2 regions of the Streptomyces sp. NBC_01498 genome follow, and region 2 is predicted to be linked to the other one. Evidence: predicted binding sites of a transcription regulator. Region 2 holds the regulator's gene; the other holds the start of a gene.

Region 1 (3,406 bases), 1.2 Mb from region 2:
CGCAGACCGCCGTCCCCCCGGGGCTCTCGGCCCTGTCCTCCCCGCCGACCGGCGACCGGCTCATGGCGCCGGTGTCTCCAGCGCGTACCCGACCCCGTGCACCGTACGGATGCGCTCGGCGCCGATCTTCCGGCGCAGCGCCTTGATGTGGCTGTCGACCGTACGGGTGCCCGAGGCGTCCGCCCAGTCCCACACCTCGGCCAGCAGCTGCTCCCGCGACAGCACGGCACGCGGGGTGTTGGCCAGACAGACCAGCAGGTCGAACTCGGTGGGCGTCAGGTGCACGTCCTCGCCGCGCACCCGCACCCGGCGCTGCGCGTGGTCGATCTCCAGCTCACCGAGGCGCAGGATGCCGCTGCGGGGCGTCACGGCGGCGAGCGCCGCGCGCTCCACCCGGCGCAGCAGGACATGCACCCGGGCCGCCAGCTCCCGCATCGAGAACGGCTTCGTCATGTAGTCGTCGGCCCCGACGCCGAGGCCCACCAGCATGTCGGTCTCGTCGTCGCGCGCCGTCAGCATCAGCACGGGCACGGGGCGCTGCGCCTGGACACGGCGGCAGACCTCCAGGCCGTCGAAGCCGGGCAGCATCACGTCGAGCACCATCAGATCGGGCTGCCACGCCTCGGCGGCGTCCACGGCGGCCGGGCCGTCGACCGCGGTCTGGACGACGAAGCCCTCGGCGCGCAGCCGGGCCGCGATGGCGTCCACGATCGTCGCGTCGTCCTCGACCACGAGCACCCGGCGCTGCGCGCCGGGAGTGGCCGCGACCCCGTTCTGGCTGGTGTGTGTCTGCTCCATCGCCCCGCCCCTGGTACGTTCCGCGATCCGTGTTCCTGGGACTCCCGCCCCGTGCGGAGGCGTATCCCGTGTGTGGGGAGCAGCGTAGAGGCACCGGAGGGGTCCCGGCTACGCAGGGCGAATGCCGAGATGCACCACGTCAGGCACTCCCCGGGCAACTGTGATCTCTTCCGTCCTAACCCCGGTGAAACCGGCATTCCGCAGCGCTTCCTCGAACGCGGGCGAGGGCTGCGCGGACCACACGGCGAGGACGCCGCCGGGATTGAGCCGCTCCAGGCAGGCGGCCAGTCCGCCGGGCGCGTAGAGGCCCGCGTTCTCGTCGGTGACGGTCCAGCCGGGCCCGTTGTCGATGTCGAGACAGAGGGCGTCGTAGCGGTCGATGTGCTCGCCGGTCTCCCGCGCCTCCTCGGTCGCCGTACGGAGGTGGCCGACCAGGTCGGTGTGGAGGATCACCGTGCGCGGGTCGCCGAGCGCGGCGCCGGAGATACGGGCGAGCGGCCCCCTGTGGTGCCAGTCGATGACGGCCTGTTCGCGCTCCACGACCACGATCCGGCCCCAGCGCGGGTCGGCTGCGGCGTGCGCGAGGGAGAAGCCGACGCCGAGCCCGCCGATGAGCACGGTGGGCCGGCCGTCGCGGCGGTCGGGGGCGAGGCTCGCCTGCGCGGCGTCGATCAGCAGCCGCTCGGAGCGCCCGTCGGAGGTGTCCATCAGGAACGTGCCGTTGGCGATGATCTCGTGGACGTCCCCGCTGTCGGCGCCGTCGCCGGGCCGCCGCCGCAGGACGATCTCGCCGTACGGCCCGTCCCGCCGGTCGAGGGTGACGGGGCGGCCGTCGCCGCTGTCGGACAGGGGGCCGGGCGCGGGATCGGACAAGCGGTCGGACAGGCGGTCGGGCGCGGGGTCGGGCACGGGGAAGTCTCCTTGTTCTCTGTTGGTTCTCCGTGTCCACCGCGTTCTGCGCGTTCTGCGCGTTCTGCGCGCCGAGCACGTCGTACGCGCCGCACGCGCCGTGCGCCGTCACGGGGACCGGAACCAGGGCCATCCTCGCGGGGGCGCGGGGGCGCGGCCAAACCGGTTCGGGAGGCGTGTGCCCGGCGGAGGTCCGGACAGTCCGGACGGTCATGGCGCCGGGATCGCTCAGAGCGAACACCCTCCCCCCGTATCGGGGAACAACCCCGGGCTCATAAGCATTGAGTCTGCATAGCTCAACTTTTTGCTGCCGAAGGGGAGACCATGGCTGCCACGTCCACACCGCTCACCCTGCCCGTGCTGCCGCTCGACGACGAGGTCGTGCTGCCCGGAATGGTGGTGCCGCTGGATCTGTCCGACGCCGACGTGCGGGCCGCCGTCGAGGCCGCCCAGGCCGCCGCCCGTGACACCCCCGACGGGGGGAAGCCGAAGGTGCTGCTCGTGCCGCGGCTGGACGGTGCCTACGCCGGGACCGGCGTCCTCGGGACGGTCGAACAGGTCGGCCGGCTCTCCGACGGCGACCCCGGCGCCCTGATCCGCGGCCGGGGCCGCGTCAGGATCGGCTCCGGTACGACCGGGCCCGGCCGGGCCCTGTGGGTGGAGGGGTTGCCGGTCGAGGAGACCGTTCCCGACCCGCTGCCCGGGTCCGTCACCGAACTGATCAAGGAGTACAAGGCCCTCGCCACCGACTGGCTGAAGAAGCGCGGCGCCTGGCAGGTCGTGGACCGGGTCCAGCAGATCGACGACGTCTCGCAGCTCGCCGACAACGCCGGTTACTCGCCGTTCCTCAGCACCGCCCAGAAGGTCGAGCTGCTGGAGACCGCCGACCCGGTCGCCCGGCTGAAGACCGCGACCGACCAGCTCCGCGAGCACTTCGCCGAGCAGGACGTCGCCGAGTCCATCGCCAAGGACGTCCAGGAGGGCGTCGACAAGCAGCAGCGCGAGTTCCTGCTGCGGCGCCAGCTCGACGCCGTACGCAAGGAGCTGTCCGAGCTCAACGGCGACCCCGGCGACGAGTCCGACGACTACCGCTCCCGGGTGGAGGCCGCCGATCTGCCCGAGAACGTCCGGGACGCCGCGCTCAAGGAGGTCGACAAGCTGGAGCGGTCCTCCGACCAGAGCCCCGAGGGCTCCTGGATCCGCACCTGGCTGGACACCGTCCTCGAACTGCCGTGGAACGAGCGGTCTGAGGACGCGTACGACATCCGGGGCGCCCAGCGCGTCCTCGACGCCGAGCACGCGGGCCTGGAGGACGTGAAGGAACGCATCACGGAGTACCTGGCTGTCCGCAAGCGCCGCGACGACCGCGGCCTCGGCGTGGTCGGAGGCCGCAGAGGCGGCGCCGTCCTCGCCCTCGTCGGCCCGCCCGGCGTCGGCAAGACCTCGCTCGGCGAGTCCGTCGCGCACGCCATGGGCCGTTCGTTCGTGCGTGTCGCGCTCGGTGGTGTCCGGGACGAGGCGGAGATCCGCGGCCACCGGCGTACGTACGTGGGAGCCCTGCCCGGCCGCATCGTGCGGGCGATCAAGGAGGCCGGTTCGATGAACCCGGTCGTCCTCCTCGACGAGATCGACAAGGTCGGCTCCGACTACCGGGGCGACCCGGCCGCCGCCCTCCTCGAAGTGCTCGACCCGGCGCAGA
Region 2 (3,406 bases):
TCGACCGGAAGGTCGCCCTGGTCCCGGCCCGCAGCGACCGCCAGATCGCCCTGGAGCTGCGCCACGAGGGCCTGGTGCAGTATCTCGTCGGTGTCTTCGAGCAGTTCTGGCTCCACGGGACGCCCTGGGACGACCAACTGTCCTACGCGCCCGAGCTGGACGGCATCACCAGCATCCAGCGGTCCATCGCCAAACTCCTGGTCGACGGCCACGTCGACGAGGCCATCGCGCGCCGGCTCGGCATGAACGTACGCACCTGCCGGGCGCACATCGCCAAGCTCAACACCACGCTCGGAAGCGGCAGCCGGGCGCAACTCGGCTATCTCATCGCCCAGTCGGGAATCCTGGACCAGGACCACTGACCCGTTACCCCCGTTCCGTCCGCCGCCCGGTCCGCGCACGACACCACGCCCCTGGACAGGGGCGTGGCCGCGCCGGGGGGTGAACGGCCGCGGCCCTCGGGCGCGTCGGGGATGCGTGCGCGGGGAGGTGTGCGCGGGGAGTCGACCACTCCCAGCCACCGGCAAGCGTCCCCCGGTAGTTAGACTCGCACCACCGCCATCTTCCTGCACTGCAGAAAAAGGGGGGTGCCCAAGTGGCAGGAACCGCACCAAAGTTGACCCATCCGCACAGCGAGCGGGAGCTGTGCGACGCGGCCGTGCCCCTCTACACGGAGGCGCTGCGCGAGGGTGGTGTCCGCCGCGACCGGCTGACCGCCGCGCCCTGCCTGCTGGACATGGCGCTGCTGCGTCCGGACCCGGACGATCCCCAGTGGCTGCGCGCGGTGCCCCCGTCGGCCGCCCTGGCCCATCTGCTGCTGCCCATCACACGGGAGATCCACGAACGCGTACGGCTCACGACCCTGCTGGCCGACTCCCTGGCACCACTGGCGGCCGTGCCGAGCGCCGACCCCAATCTCTCCATCACGGTCCTCGAAGGCGTCCCCCGCATCAAGTCGGCCCTCCGGGAGGCGTCGGCCGCCGCGACGTCGGAGATCCTCACGGCGCAGCCCGGCGGCAACCGTACGAAGGAAGCCATGGAACAGGGCCTCAGGAACTCCCTGGCGGCCATCGAGCGGGGCGCGCGGCTGCGCCACGTCTACCAGCACCCGGCGCGCTACAGCCCGCACCTCAAGGAGTATCTGACGCGGGTGCCGGCCGACCGGCTGGAGGTGCGCACCGTCGAGCAGACCGTCGAGCGGCTGATCATCATCGACCGTGAGGTGGCGCTCATCCCCGCCGACCCCGACCGGACGACGGCTCTGGAGATCCGGCACCCCGGTCTGGTGACCTATCTCGTCCAGGTCTACGACGTGCTGTGGGCGCAGGGCACCCCGCTGACGGAACAGCTCACGGCGCCCGCGCCGCGGGCCCCGGTCACCCAGGTCCAGCGCGGCATCGCCCGGCTCCTCGTCGAGGGCACCAGCGACGAGGTGGTGGCCCGCCGGATGGGCATCAGCGTCCGTACCTGCCGCTCCCACATCGCCAAGCTGATGCAGGCCCTCAACGCCTCCACGCGCACCCATCTGGGCGCCCTGCTGGCCCGGTCGGGCCTGGCCGACCCCCAGCCGCCCCAGCCTCCCGGAACCCCCTGAGGACGCCGACGGCGGCCGGGGCACGCGAAAGGCCCGCCGCCCACCGGGAGTTCCCGACGGACGACGGACCCGAACAGCTCAGTCGCCGGCTCGTGCCGGCCGATCCCCGAAGATCCGCCGGACAGTCCCTAGTCGGACGACAGCTTCGGCTTCGGGCGCCACACCACCAGCGCGCTGGTCTGCTGCACGTCCTGGTACGGCACCAGGTCCCGCCGGTACGACGCGTGGACCTGGGCCTCGCGCTGGCGCATCGCCGCCGCCGCGCCGTCCACCGCCGCGCCGAGTTCCGCCACGCGGGCCTGGAGCGCGGCGACCTGGTTCTCCAGTTCGATGATCCGCTTGATGCCGGCCAGATTGATACCCTCGTCCTGCGACAACTGCTGCACCTGGCGCAGCAGTTCGATGTCGCGTGCCGAGTAACGCCTGCCGCGGCCCGCCGTCCGGTCCGGCGAGACCAGACCCAACCGGTCGTACTGACGCAGGGTCTGCGGATGCAGCCCCGACAGCTGAGCCGCCACCGAGATGACGTACACCGGCGACTCGTCGGTCAGTTCGAAGGCCCGGTTGAACGATGACTGCGGTCGACGCCGCCCGACCCCGTCCATGGAGTCACGCTCCCTTCGCTGCCTGGAACAGCTCGTCCCGCGGGTTCTCCCCCGCGGTCGCCTTCCGGTAGGACTCCAGCGCGTCACGAGCCTCGGCACCGAGTTCCTTGGGAACGACCACCTCGACGGTGACGAGGAGATCGCCGCGACTGCCGTCCTTGCGTACGGCACCCTTCCCCCGGGCGCGCATCGTACGTCCGTTGGGGGTGCCCGCGGGCAGTTTCAGGGTGACCGGCGGACCGCCCAGCGTCGGGACCTTCACCTCGCCGCCGAGCGCCGCCTCCACGAAGGTGACCGGCACCGTGACGGTGAGGTTGTCGTCCTTGCGGCCGAAGACCGGGTGCGAGCCGACGTGGACCACCACGTACAGATCGCCCCCGGGACCGCCGCGCTCGCCCGGCGCGCCCTTGCCGCGCAGCCGGATCCGCTGGCCGTCGCTGACGCCCGCCGGGATGCGGACCTGCATGGTCCGCGAGGACCGGGCACGGCCGCTGCCCTTGCAGACGTCGCACGGGTCCTGGGCGATCAGCCCACGGCCCTTGCAGTCCACGCAGGGGTCGGTCAGCGAGAAGCCGCCGCCCGAGCCGCGCGACACCTGACCGGTGCCGACACAGGTCGGGCAGACCCTCGGTGAGCCGTTCTTGTCGCCGGTGCCCGAACACGCCTTGCAGGGGGCCTGGCTGGACATCCGGAGCGGGACCGTGGCCCCGTCGACCGCCTCGGTGAAGCTGAGCGTCACCTCGGACTCGATGTCCTGGCCCCGGCGCGGCTGCGTCCGCGTGCCGGTGCCGGGCCCGCCTCTGTTGAAGAGGCCGCCGAACACGTCCCCGAGTCCGCCGCCGAAGCCGCCCGCGCCGCCCTGGCCCTGGCCCTGCGGCCCGCCGCCCTGGGGGCCGCCTCCGAAGAGGTCCCCCAGGTCGAAGTTGAAGGACCCGCCGCCGGCGCCGGGGCCGGCCCGGAAGCCGCCCCCGTTGCCGAAGAGCGAGCGGGCCTCGTCGTACTCCTTGCGCCGCTTGGGGTCACCGAGGATGTCGTTCGCCTCGGAGATCTCCTTGAAGCGCTCCTCGGCCTTGACGTCGCCCTTGTTGGCGTCCGGGTGGAACTCGCGGGCGAGCTTCCGGTACGCCTTCTTGATCTCGGCCTCGGTGGCGTCCTTGGGGACGCCGAGAACCTTGTAGTAGTCCTTCTCCACGAAGTCCTTGGTACT

Evidence for each region. Region 2 encodes HspR, which represses chaperone genes until heat shock. Its sites were predicted from a motif close to TTGAGNNNNNNNNNCTCAA; they were not measured.
Region 1: lon (endopeptidase La) is a predicted target of HspR. The motif match lies at 1,989-2,007, and genes of this name have one in related genera.

Annotation. Positions count from the first base shown of each region.
Region 1 covers NZ_CP109598.1:2,113,424-2,116,829, reverse strand. The annotation lists gene OG875_RS08720 (response regulator transcription factor) at 61-798, opposite strand; gene OG875_RS08715 (spermidine synthase) at 907-1,671, opposite strand; gene lon (endopeptidase La) at 2,032-3,406, shown strand, end outside.
Region 2 covers NZ_CP109598.1:3,320,920-3,324,325, forward strand. The annotation lists gene OG875_RS14075 (helix-turn-helix transcriptional regulator) at 1-362, shown strand, start outside; gene OG875_RS14080 (helix-turn-helix transcriptional regulator) at 617-1,594, shown strand; gene OG875_RS14085 (heat shock protein transcriptional repressor HspR) at 1,723-2,199, opposite strand; gene dnaJ (molecular chaperone DnaJ) at 2,204-3,406, opposite strand, start outside.